4 regions of the Shewanella sp. ISS20 genome follow, and region 4 is predicted to be linked to each of the others. Evidence: predicted binding sites of a transcription regulator. Region 4 holds the regulator's gene; each other region holds the start of a gene.
The links. The regulator sigma-54, encoded in region 4, starts transcription at its own class of promoters, with help from an activator protein. The targets are predictions, from matches to a motif close to GTTGGCACGNNNNTNGNNT.
Positions count from the first base shown of each region.

Region 1: the regulator sigma-54 is predicted to act here: its motif matches at 1,310-1,328, upstream of AC1HDP_RS02545 (YccF domain-containing protein).
Region 2: the regulator sigma-54 is predicted to act here: its motif matches at 2,120-2,138, upstream of AC1HDP_RS07325 (flagellar hook-length control protein FliK).
Region 3: the regulator sigma-54 is predicted to act here: its motif matches at 1,561-1,579, upstream of flgB (flagellar basal body rod protein FlgB).

Region 1 covers NZ_JAWRZK010000001.1:578,923-582,256, forward strand. The annotation lists gene AC1HDP_RS02540 (substrate-binding periplasmic protein) at 64-837, shown strand; gene AC1HDP_RS02545 (YccF domain-containing protein) at 873-1,280, opposite strand; gene AC1HDP_RS02550 (pyridoxal-phosphate dependent enzyme) at 1,457-2,380, shown strand; gene AC1HDP_RS02555 (chemotaxis protein CheV) at 3,234-3,334, shown strand, end outside.
Region 2 covers NZ_JAWRZK010000001.1:1,610,380-1,613,713, forward strand. The annotation lists gene AC1HDP_RS07325 (flagellar hook-length control protein FliK) at 32-1,987, opposite strand; gene fliJ (flagellar export protein FliJ) at 2,257-2,703, opposite strand; gene fliI (flagellar protein export ATPase FliI) at 2,727-3,334, opposite strand, start outside.
Region 3 covers NZ_JAWRZK010000001.1:1,637,347-1,640,680, forward strand. The annotation lists gene AC1HDP_RS07445 (flagellar hook assembly protein FlgD) at 1-685, opposite strand, end outside; gene flgC (flagellar basal body rod protein FlgC) at 699-1,115, opposite strand; gene flgB (flagellar basal body rod protein FlgB) at 1,118-1,528, opposite strand; gene AC1HDP_RS07460 (CheR family methyltransferase) at 1,677-2,507, opposite strand; gene AC1HDP_RS07465 (chemotaxis protein CheV) at 2,565-3,334, opposite strand, start outside.
Region 4 covers NZ_JAWRZK010000001.1:3,440,380-3,443,713, reverse strand. The annotation lists gene lptB (LPS export ABC transporter ATP-binding protein) at 1-513, shown strand, start outside; gene AC1HDP_RS15615 (RNA polymerase factor sigma-54) at 619-2,187, shown strand; gene hpf (ribosome hibernation promoting factor) at 2,216-2,503, shown strand; gene ptsN (PTS IIA-like nitrogen regulatory protein PtsN) at 2,506-2,949, shown strand; gene rapZ (RNase adapter RapZ) at 2,946-3,334, shown strand, end outside.

The sequences.
Region 1 (3,334 bases), 2.9 Mb from region 4:
TAGCTTGATAGGTATACACTATACTTACAAGCCGTTGCCTGCGATAAGGATTCAGACTCGACTATGTCAGCCAATTTTACTAAATTTGCGATAGCCGCCAGATGTCATTTTCTATCCTTAATGCTAGTGGCAGGCTTGAGCCCACTTCAATGCTTTAGCGACACTTTAAAACTCACCTCTGGGCTATGGCCACCGTATTCTGGGCAAACGTTAAAGCAACAAGGCGCGAGCGTGGCCGTGGTTAAAGCGGCCTTGCAAGCTGTAGGGCATGATCTTGAAGTAGATTTTTATCCTTGGGATCGAACCAAAAAATTAGCCAGTATTAATGCCGGTCAATATCAAGGTTATTTTCCGACTTATGCCTTTGATAGTAATGAATTTATTTTCTCAAATCCTATTGGCGTGAGCTATATCGGTTTAGCCACTAAGCAAGTGGCTCCCTTAGTGTGGTTGCAGTTAAGCGACTTAACTCTATATACCTTAGGGGTGATTGAACCCTTAACTAGCCCCAACCAGCCAATGACGGCGCTATTTGCTGCCGATCAACCACTTATTGTTGCCGGATCAGATGCGCATAATTTGCAGTTGCTTGCGAGTAATCGCATTGATGGCGCGGTAATTGACCCTTGGGTGATGAAATACTGGTTAAACCAAGAGCCATTAACCTCAGTGGCTAAGCAATTGCAAATGCAGCCTAAAGTTTTGATTAGCCAAGATTTGTTGATTGCATTTAGTGCGAATGAACAAGGGGCGATGTGGCGTCTACGAGTGAATGAGGGCCTAAGTAAAATAGACCCTCAAGCTGTGATGAATAGTTACCTAACTAAATCTTACTAGTTAAGTGCTATTAGATAAGTCAGATTGGCGTTTGATTATGGTTTAGCGACTATGGTCTGACCAATCGGGGTTAGGCTTAACATAGCGAGCTTAAGGTGTTGCAATCCAAACGGAATACCTATGATAGTAATGAAATAGCCAAGGGCAAACACTAGATGACCTAATCCCAGCCAGAAGCCAAAAATCACAAACCAAATAATATTACCTAGCATACCGAAAGAGCTAGTACCTAAATCTTCTTGGCCAGAAACTAGCTGCCGATTAACGCTTTGCTGACCAAAAGGCCAGAATGCCATTTCACCAATAACAAAACAGGCGCGGCCGAACGGTATGCCGATAATACTAATAAAGCACAAGACTCCGGCTAACCACCATCCTAATCCCATGATAAAACCGCCGCACACTATCCAGAGGATATTTAATAATAAACGCAAGAGTGACATGAAAAGCTCCACTAACTAAAACTAAGGTTTAGCAAATTTGATGCCATCATCATAATTCATTGACTACAGTAAATAAAATTAATGTCTGTTGAGATTGGTTGGTGAGTTTAACCAATATGTGGTTAAGTTTAGCAACGAAAATCGTTAAAATAGCTTTTTTGTCTTTCTAAGTGTTTATGAAACTAGCGCACACGCCCATTCAAGCATTCCAGTTTTTACATTATCAACTCTTGATTAAGCGCGACGACTTATTGCACCCGTTATTTTCCGGCAATAAAGCGCGTAAGTTCTATGGCTTATTAGCCTTAGAATCGGGTGCTATCAATACTTTGATTGGTTATGGGTCGCCGCAAGCTAATTCACTGCTCTCTATGGCAGCCTTGGCGCAGTTAAAGGGCTGGAAACTTGAGTTCTATGTTGATCATATTGCTGGATTCTTGCTTGAAAACCCGACGGCCAATTACCAGCGGTCATTAGCTTTAGGCGCCAACATAATACCGATAAATTCAATTGTTGCTGCGACCGGAATGACATGTCAGCAATACATTGAGAGGGTGAGATTGCAGCAATCTGATGCTGCACAATGTTTATTTGTACCTGAAGGCGGGCGCTGTCAATTAGCCTATGAGGGCGTTGCTAAGTTGGCCGATGAAATTATTGCTGAATATCAAGGCAATTCAGAACCTTTAGATGTATTTCTCCCATCTGGCACAGGCACAACTGCTTTCTTTTTGCATCGCCGTTTTAAAGAATGTGCCGTGGATATTAATGTCATCACCTGCGCTGCTGTCGGCGGTAGTGATTATCTGCAAACTCAGTTTAATGAATTAGGCGCTGCTACTTACGGTATGCCTGAAATAGTCACATTAGCGAAAAAATATCATTTTGGTAAACCGTATCTTGAAGGCTATCAACTATGGCAAGCGGTACAGCAAAGCTCTGGGATAGAGTTTGAATTGTTATATGACCCAATTGGATTTTTAGCGTTAAAACAAAGACTAATACAAGCGCAGTCACGACAAATATTGTATTTACATCAAGGAGGATTAATAGGTAATGAATCTATGCTGCCTAGGTATAGGCGCAAGTTTGAAGTTTAAGGATGAGGAATATCTAGAGGAAATAATGGAATGTGATGCATTGGTTGGCAGCAACAAGGCCTAACCTCGCATCACACTGACGACTCCTGCGTAAGGGCAGGGCGTTGAATTAACAGTTACCGCTAAGCAACCATTTCATAAATTTTAACGCATCGGTGCGTTGGGTAAACGTTTGTTTATTTTTACCCTGTCTATCGTTGAAAGCGATAGAAGATTTGTTTAGTGAAATAGAATCCACAGGAAAACATACGTTTATTTCAAGACCATCAATTTTATATGACATAGTTTAAAGCTCCATGAACACCCAGTGGTGTCGATATTTGTACAATAAGCCTTCCTCGTACTGTGAAATTTACGGGTTTGCTAGTTAAAGTAAGTTTTTTAGTTATCAAAAGTCCCTCAGTGATTAACTGAGAAGCATGTCTATTTTAGGTTTGTTTTATGACCAATAGATGACGCTGAATTAATTTCTTTCTAAGGCGGACAGCTTAAGAGGAAAGAATAGAGGAACTAGAGGTTGAACTGCCGCTGATGATAGCAAGATATTGAGATATGTCAACAATATCTTTCAAGATGTTAACTATTGAGGTTGAAATGGCGCTAAAAAGCTCAATTGGCTAGTGGGTGAAGATTGTTTAGCCAAGTTAATTCCATTGTTATTGTCGGTTTAAGCGTAAAACACGCTGAGTTTAGCGCTACATACATAATGCTTTTTAACTAACTATTTGAGCTTGCCTGATAATTTTTTTGACAACTTTTATTATTTTTATGGTTAATGGCTATACTTGCAACAAGCAATAAGGACAATTCGGTTCAAACACGTTTGAACCATGAGACAGCAGGAAAGTCATCTATGGCAAAAGTATTGGAAAGCGTCGATCAACGGACACAGTTGGTGGGTGAGAATCGACTAGAATTACTGCTGTTTCGCATCAACTCGATGCAACTTTTTGC
Region 2 (3,334 bases), 1.8 Mb from region 4:
TAAATCATATAACCAAATACAGATTACCTGTTTACGCATAATAATCTATACCCTGAGCATAACTAGTTGTCTGATTTGAACTTGTTTCGAGCTCGGCGCTGCTAAGTTCAGTCAACATATCGGTTTGTCCTTCAATGCCGCCTTCTTGCTTACCTTGCTGCTGTTGCTCTTTGCCTTGTTCAGACACCTGTGAGTCCGCTAATTGCATGCCCTGATCATTGAGTAAGTCGCGTAATTTCGGCATGGCTTGTTCAAGCATGTCGCGGGTTTGCGCTGAGGCTGCCACAAACTGCACTTGGGTTTGTTCGCCCTGCACTTGAATGCGCACTAACAGGCTGCCAAGTTCAGGCGGATCGAGACGAATTTCCGCTTGCCCAATCCCTTGAGACACCATGGCCAGCAATTGTGATCGCATCACAGGCGCAAAGCGCTCAATCATTTCATGCTGTTGCAGCTGCTGATCTAAATGCTGGCGTAACGATAATTGCACTTGGCTTACGTTTTGGGTTTTAGTGGCATCCAGGCTTACGCTAGCTGTACTTGGTAATACATTTATGGTTTTAGGATCATTTTCAACCACTTGAAATTTTGCATCGGCTAACAAACTTGCCATTTGCTTATCGGTTAGCGGTGCATCTTGCGGCGTTAATAGTGATTTGCTAAGTTGTGAAGCCATGCTCCCTTGGCTATTTAGCGGCGATTGAGCCTCAAGATTAACGCCAGCATTTGGCGCACTATTCACTAGTCCCTCGCCTAAAATGTTACTGCGACTTTGTGGGCTTTGATTAAGTGCTGAATGGCTATTGGCATGTAACTGCGCTGTAGCGCTGGCTGATAGCTCAGCTTGATAGCCCTTCTGACTATTGGCGTTATTAGTTAGCGCCGTTTTAGGATGATTCGCGCCATCACTCAGTACCAAGCTATTAACGTCCTTACCACTGACAACCGTAGCAGCCAGCGCATCTTTCGCGGCTTGCCATTTAGGTTCAGTATTTGGCAAAGGCTCACCAGAGGCGGCTAAGGTTTGTTGCAGCATGGCAGCCAAACTAGGAGCATCAAGCTTATCCAATGCCTTAGCCTCCAGCCCTTGCGTGCTTAACCACTCTTTGAACTGCGCTAACTCATTGCTTGATAACTCAAGTGCTTGCCCTTGCTGCAATTGCTCCCAAGTATTGGTTAGCAAATTCTGTAAATCAGGCGGTAATGCCTCTTTATCATTGCCTTGCTGCCACTGAGCTAATAAGGCCGCAAGTTCATTGAGTACTTTGGCATCTATGTCTGTGGGCTGTTCATGTTCCAACGACAGCGCTAATAGCTGCTCTAGTGAAAGCTCTGCCTCAGGTATAGAGCTGCCTTGCAGTAAGGCATCAAGCTCTTCAACCGCTAAACTGAGCTCACCATCTAAACGAGCATCGGCCCCAGCTAATTGATTGACATTGAGGGAATCAAGGGCTGAGTCATCAATACCTAACTGGCTAAACATCAGCGTCATAAAATCGTCACGGCCAAAATTTTTGCCAAGCGGCAAGTGTTTATCTTGACTGACAGCCGGCTTGTTAGCTTGATTAACGTCATGATTTAACGGTTTAGTTTTATCGGTTAATGCGGTGTTAGTATCGCTATTTTTAACAGGCTTAATCTCTGGATTTCTTGGCGTGTCAGTACTTGTTTGCTGGGCGCGCGTTGCATCTCTACTTGCCGCGTCGCGATTAGCGGTATCTCTGCGGCTGTCATTGGCCGCCCTTTGAGCAGCGGCAAGCTTATTATTAGCCGCCATTTGGGTATTTTCTTGCTGTAACTGCTCAGCTCTTTGCTGCCTAGCATTGGCGGCGGCCGTTAACGCGGCGGAGAAATCACTATCACGGCTAGATGCCACTTGACTGCGCGTATTAGCTGAGCCGCTATTGACTAAACTGGCGTTAGTTGAGCTGCCATTGACTGCCGTAGTGACTACAGGCGCTAAAAACACAGATTGATTTTGCTGCATGCTATTCTCCGCCAAGCCTTGATTGAATCTTAACCCGCATTTACTCAGGCCAGTTCCATGGGAGCGTTAACCTTAATCACAATGACAGTCACAGTGACAATAACGGCAACCACTCCCTATTGACCTAGTTATAAGCAATTTCAATGCCACAAACTAAGAGACTTAGGAATTGCAAGAGACAAGTTCACAATAGCGACGGCAAGATAAGCCAATATGAGGTTCGGCAAGCGTTAACGTGTCAAACTCTAACGCTTTCGCCTGTCGGGTAATTAGCGAATAGTGCGTCTAGCGTATTGATTAACCACAAACTCATCTTGCTGCTTTTGCTCTAATCGCTGCGCCTTAGCATTAGCTTGCTGGGCTTTTTTATCCAGCAGTTGCTCGACCGATTTACGTTTTTGCTGGCGCTGCAACCAATGTGCCTGCCTATGCTCACGAATATTATTGGCATCTGTAATGGTTTTAAGCTGATTAGCGATGGCGTCATCGATTTGGCGAATGAAGCGCTGAAATTGATGATAATAATTGGCGCTAATATCTTGCCCGAGTTTATTTTTTAACTGCTGCATGTAATCTAGGCGATATTGATTGAGAGAGGCCAACTGCTGTTGGCGTTTTTGGCATTCAAGCTGGGCACTTTTTAATTGTAAGGCCGCCTGCTGCTCAGCTTCAGTCACCAGTTTTAGCACTGTTAGCAGTGGATCTTTACTCATCACACTCTCCCTTTATTGAGTGACCACTACTTACATTGAGCTGCTAATTGGGTCAGCATTAATTGACTATCAGCAAAATTGACGCTTTGACGCATGCTTTGGCGCATAAAAGCATTCATGGCCGGCAATAACCGTATGGCATTATCAAGCCTAGGATCGCTGCCTTGGGCATAAGCGCCAATGGATATTAGGTCGCGGTTTTGCTGGTACAAGGAGTAGGTTTGTTTGACTTTACGCATAGCTTCAAGATGTTGCTCACTCACCACCATAGGTGCCACGCGACTAATAGATGCTTCAACATCTATGGCCGGATAATGACCGCTATCGGCTAAGGTGCGCGACAGCACTATGTGACCATCCAAAATGGCGCGAGCCGCATCGGCTATTGGGTCTTGCAAATCATCGCCTTCGGTTAATACGGTATAAAATGCGGTGATCCCGCCTTCACCAGCGCTGGCATTACCATTACCCGCGCGCTCAACTAGACGCGGCAACTTTGCAAATACGGAAGGCGGATAACCTTTAGTGGCGGGCGGCTCGCCCACGGCCAAGGCAATTTCCCGCTGCGCCTGCGCGTACCGAGTTAAGCTATCCATCAATAACAACACGCTATAACCTAGCTCTCGATAATATT
Region 3 (3,334 bases), 1.8 Mb from region 4:
CATTGCCCAGTGACACACTGGTCACATGGGCATAACTCGATACTGGTAATGCTTGTGACTTACCATCAAGCTTACCGCTCGCTTTAAACACATAATTGCCCGCAGCGACTAACTCGCCTTTGCTATTTTTGCCATCCCAACCGAAGTCGACATTACCACCCGCGCTGCCATCCACCGCAAAGGTAGTGATTAGCTGACCTTTTTGATCTTCAACCCGCACCATGATGTCTTTAATAGGTTGGGGGGTAGTGACTACCGCATTAACATTAGGATCTTCGGCGCTCACATGGGTGGTGGCTGATGGGATCAACACCTTTTGCCCAACTAAACCAGACGCTTGCAACGCTTGGCTGGACGTCATCACACTATTAAGCGTTACAATTTCAGCATTGAGCTTGGCAATGCCATCCACGGTTGAAAACGAGGCCATCTGCGCAATCATCTGATCATTACCCACAGGCTTAAATGGGTCTTGCATGGATAACTGTTGACTCAGCAAGGCAAAGAAATCCGCTTGTGTCAGTTCTTGGCCTTTAGGTTCAGGGGTCTTAGCATCTTCTGGTAAACGAATGCCGTCTAAAAACGGATTGGTCGTCACTGTCGTATTTTTGCTAATAGCCGAACCTAGGTTAGATTGGCTATTTGCCGGTAAGGGGCCGGTACCCAATGGATTAACCAGGTTCACGACTTACCTCCTATTATTTACCGATACGCAGTGTCTGCTGCAACATAGATTTGGCAGCATCTGCCACTTGCACATTCATTTGATACGAGCGCGAAGAGGAAATCATGTCCGCCATTTGCTCCATAACATTGACATTGGGCTTATAAATAAAGCCATCGGCGTCAGCCATAGGATGTGCGGGGGAATATTCCTTTTGCAGTAACTCATCACTTTCCACTATGCCCTTAACCACTACACCTTGGCCATGTTGCTGCTGATGACTCGCTTTGGCCATAGCGGCTTCAAATATCGGATAACGGGCGCGATAGGTTTTATCTTGGCTACTGGACACGGCATCGGCGTTGGCAATATTACTCGCCGTGGTATTCATCCGAATCGATTGCGCCGTCATGCCGCTACCTGAAACGTCAAAAATATTAAATAAGCTCATGATTAATTACCTTTTAATGCTTTTGTTAGGCCACTAAACTTACTGTCGAGAAATCCTAATGACATTTGATATTCCAGCGAGTTTTGCATAAACGCTGTTTGTTCATGCTGAATCTCCACGGTATTGCCATCCCCGGTGTCGGCTTGATTAGGATTGCGATACTTAAGTTCAGGAGCCAATTTAGATTGCAAATCAAAGTGGTTGTCATGGCTTTGGCTCATGGGCAGGCGCATAGTGGCAGTCGATTGTGTACCCATGGCCGCTTGCATCGCCATGGAAAAATCAACATCTCTGGCCTTATAGCCTGGAGTATCTGAGTTTGCTATGTTGCTAGCTATCACTTCAGCTCGCTGCGCGCGCACACCGATAGTGTACTGATGCACTCCTAATGCTTTATCGAAACTGATCGCCATAATCTTGCCTCCCGACTTTGTTAGCAAACATAAAGCAATTGATGTGCCAGAAAAGAAATGACGGCAGCAAATTTACTAAATCAATGGGTTAGCTGAGCTAAAAGCAAAAAACCACAGGATTAGCTGTGGTTTTTTGTCAAGTATGGGCTTAGCGTTTGCGGTAGAAGATCCCAGGATTGCAGCGCACCATGTCAAAATCATCACTAAGACCGGCCAACGACTCTGAAGCCCCTAAAAACAATATCCCTTTAGGGTTTAACGCGGCAGCAAATTGCCGCAAGATTTTAATCTTTGCCTCCGAGCCAAAATAAATTAACACATTGCGGCAAAAAATAACGTCAAACTTGCCCATAGAAGAATAACTGTCTAACAGGTTAAGCGGTTTAAAGGTCACTAGTTTGCGGACATTATCTTTCACTTTCATGCGGTTTTGATGTGGCAAAGGTTCGAAAAATTGGCGTTTATGTTCTTCAGTCAATCCTCGAGCCAGCGCTAAATGGTCGTATTCTGCCACGCCGCAGCGCTCAAGCATGGACGGCGAAATATCTGTGCCAACTATACTAGTGCCGTTTAACGTCCCAGGTCGGCGCTGTTGAAATTCCATCAAGGTCATAGCGAGCGAGTAAGGCTCTTGCCCAGAGGAACAAGCCGCCGACCAAATTTTTAGCGGCTTACCGAGCGCCGCATACTCAGGCAAAATCACCTCGGCCATTAACTCAAATGGGAATTTATCGCGAAACCATAAGGTTTCATTGGTCGTCATGGCATCAATGACATCGACGCGCAGCTGACGGTCGAGCGAGCCCATAGCCATTTTCACTAACAGTGACAAGGAGTCACAATTAAACTTTGCCATTAATGGGCTTAAACGACTACAGACTAAATATTGCTTGTTGTCCCCTAACACTATGCCACTTTGTTGTTCTAAAAATTGTGCAAACTGACGATATTCGTTATCAGTTAGAGTTTTGTTTGACAAAATAAACCCCTATTCATTCTCACAATACCTATCAAATAGTGCAGCTAGGCCGGCACGTCATAAGCAGAGGTGTTTATTCACCGCTTGCGCTAATTCATCTGGGTTGAATTTAGCAATAAAGTCATCTGCCCCGACTTTCTCAACCATAGCTTGGTTAAACACACCGCTTAACGAGGTGTGCAGCACTACCTTGATATGCTTAAGCTTAGGGTTATCACGAATTTCAGCGGTCAGGGTATAGCCATCCATTTCTGGCATTTCAATATCTGAAATAATTAACGGAATTTGCTTAGAAACATCATCGCAAGTTTCGGCCCGAGCTCTCAGCATATCGAGTGCTTCGCGGCCATCTTTGGCGGTATCAATTTCAAGTTGCAACGAATTAAGCGAGCGAATGATTTGCTTACGGGCCACAGCCGAATCATCGATAACCATGATGTGATAATTTTTATCGCGATCAATATTAAGTAAGTCGGCAGTTTCTTGACTAATTTCGGTTTTGACTGGGGATATTTGGTCGAGAATTTTTTCTACATCGAGAATTTCAACTAGTTCGCCTTCAATTTCAGTCACAGCGGTTAAATACGAAAAACGCCCCGTGCCATCAGGTGGCGGCAAAATGGCGCCCCAATTCATGTTAATAATACGTTCAACAGAATTGACTAAGAAGCCTTGAATACTGCGGTTGTATTCCGCAATGATGATGAAACAATTATCAACATTTTCAATGCGTTTCCCTCCAGTTGCCGCACTTAAATCAATCACAGAAATAGTTTGACCACGGATATGAGCCACACCACGCACTAATGGACTGAGCTTAGGCAGAG
Region 4 (3,334 bases):
ATGCATTTACGAGCACGTAAAGGCATAGGTTACTTGCCGCAAGAAGCCAGCATTTTTAGAAAACTAACCGTCTATCAAAATATTATGGCGGTGCTGCAAACCCGTAAAGAGCTCAATAGCGATGAGCGTGAAGCGCAGCTAGAGCATTTACTGGAAGAGTTTCATATTACCCATATTCGCGATTCGCAAGGTATGTCGTTATCGGGTGGTGAACGGCGTCGGGTTGAAATTGCTAGAGCATTAGCCGCCAATCCTAAGTTTATTCTGCTCGATGAGCCATTTGCAGGGGTTGATCCCATTTCAGTGATCGACATTAAAAAGATCATTGAACAACTCAAAAGCCGCGGGCTTGGGGTGTTAATCACTGACCATAACGTCCGTGAAACCTTAGACGTCTGTGAGCATGCCTATATTGTTAGTCATGGTGAATTGATTGCAGAAGGTACCCCCGCTGAAATATTAGATAACCAGCAAGTGCGCGCAGTGTACTTAGGTGAACAATTCAGGCTATAGTTAACTTTAACAAGGCGATCAGTAAGGTCGTCTTTTACTTTGTGATATACGCTTATTATTCAGTGTTTTCCATCACAACTCTCATAAGTAGGGATAGCGGTAATTATGAAAGCGTCACTCCAGCTTAGACTGGGTCAGCAACTTACCATGACTCCGCAATTGCAGCAGGCCATTCGTCTGCTGCAATTATCATCCATGGAACTCCAGCAGGAAATTCAGCAAGCGCTGGAGTCTAATCCGCTATTAGAATTGGATGAAGAGCAATATGATCCCATCCAAGCCGCGACGGAAGGCAACGAGTTTGATGTCACTCACGTTAAGAGTCAGGACAAAGAACTAGAAACCAATGACAACAATACAGCAGACAGCAGCGACATGAGTTATGAAGCTGATGCCGTTGAAGCTGACTCCTATGAAGTCGATATGGAGCGCGATAGCTCAAGTGTCGATACTAGTGATGCCCTCACCCAAGAAACTATGCCAGAAGAGCTGCCTTTTGATAGCAGTTGGGATGAAGTGTTTACCGCAACTAGTAACACAGGCTCTGGTAATCTGCGCGATGATGACATGCCGTTTCAAGGTGAAACCTGCGAAGGCTTGTATGAGCATTTAGAATGGCAAAAGAATCTGACTCCGTTTAGCGATACCGATCGCGCCATTGCAACCACTATTATTGAAGCGATTGATGAACGCGGTTATCTCACCTTATCGACTGCTGAAATTCTGGATGCCATTAGTGATGATGACGATATAGAGCTTGATGAAGTGGAAGCGGTTCTTAAACGGATTCAGCATTTTGATCCCATAGGTGTCGGCGCCCGAGATTTGCGCGAATGTTTACTTATTCAGCTGTCGCATTTTAATGAAAACACACCATATTTAGCGGAAGCTAGACTGCTGATTGATGAACATTTGGATGTCTTAGCCGCCAAAGATTTTCGTTTATTAATGCGAAAAACTCGGCTCAAAGAAGATGATGTCAAATATGCGCTGCAACTGATCCAGACCTTAAATCCGCGCCCCGGCTCGTTAATTACGCCAAATAGCGATGAGTACGTGATCCCTGATGTATCGGTCAGCAAAAAAAATGGTCGTTGGGTTGTAGAGCTCAATCCCGATAATATGCCTAAACTGAATGTGAACCAGCATTATGCCGCCATGGCTCGCAGCAGTCGCAATCAAGCCGATAGTCAGTTTATTCGCGGCCACTTGCAAGAAGCCAAATGGTTTATTAAAAGTTTAGAGAGTCGCAATGATACGCTTCTAAAGGTGGCGACTTGCATAGTTGAGTTCCAGCAAGGTTTCTTTGAGTTTGGTGAAGAAGCGATGAAACCTATGGTTCTTAATGATATAGCTGAAGCCGTTGAAATGCATGAATCGACGATTTCACGGGTAACGACTCAAAAATATATGCATACCCCTAAGGGAATTTTTGAATTAAAGTACTTTTTCTCTAGCCATGTAGGCACGGATGACGGCGGAGAATGCTCCTCTACAGCAATTAGAGCCTTTATCAAGAAGCTAGTCGCTGCAGAAAACCAAAAGAAACCACTGAGTGACAGTAAAATGGCTCAGCTTTTGGCAGAACAGGGAATTAACGTTGCACGGCGCACCATAGCCAAATATCGAGAAGCTATGTTGATCCCACCGTCCAATCAGCGTAAAAGTTTATAACCCACCATCTCACTGGAGGCAGGCATCTATGCAAATTAATCTGACAGGGCACCACGTAGAAGTAACCGATTCGTTACGCGAGTATGTTGAAAACAAGTTCACAAAGCTTGAACGTCATTTTGAACAGATCAATAATGTGCATGTTGTTTTAAATGTTGAAAAAAATCAGCAGATTGCTGAAGCCAAGCTACTAGTGAGTGGTGGTGAAATATTCGCTACCTCCGAACATCAAGATATGTACGCCGCGATTGACGCCCTGATAGATAAGTTGGACCGTCAAGTCATTAAACACAAAGAGAAATTAATAAAACATTAACGATGGAACTCAGTACCATCCTGCGACCAGAGTGCACTACCTGTGCCACTCCGGGCAGTAAGAAAAAGGGGCTTGAGCTTGTCAGTGATCTAGTGGCAGCTCAATACCCCAACCTATCTTCCCAAGAAATTTTTGAGAGCCTATTAGCTCGCGAGAAGAAAGGTAGCACAGGCATAGGCAATGGCATTGCTATCCCTCATGGTCGCCTTGATGCAATCAGCGAGCCCATAGGAGTGCTTATTAAATGCTTAACTCCTATATCGTTTGATGCCATCGACAAGCAACCAGTAGATATCATATTTGCTTTATTAGTGCCGAGCGATGAATGTCAGCAGCACTTGACGACCTTAGCGGCAATAGCCGAAAAACTGAGTGATAAGCAAGTTCTCAAGCAAATTCGTAAGACCGAAGATGAAACTCAACTCTATCAGGTGATCACAGCATGAAACTGGTTATAGTCTCTGGCCGCAGTGGCTCAGGGAAATCCGTCGCCCTGCGAGTATTAGAAGATCTTGGTTATTATTGTGTCGATAATTTACCTTTATCCCTAATCGGTAGTTTGCTGAGCGAATTGCAAGTAAGTAACGATAAAATCGCCATCAGTGTCGATGTACGTAATTTACCTGAACAAGAAAAACTGCTTGAGCAAGAGCTGCGTAAACTGCCTAATAGTACTGTTATTAAAAGCATGTTTTTAAACTCTAGCGATCAAGTACTTCTTAAGCGCTACAGTGAAACCCGCCGCCTGCATCCTTTATCTAAATCCCAAAGTTCACTCGGTGATGCGATTAAACGTGAAGGCGAATTGCTCGCTCCTCTGTCCAAAATAAT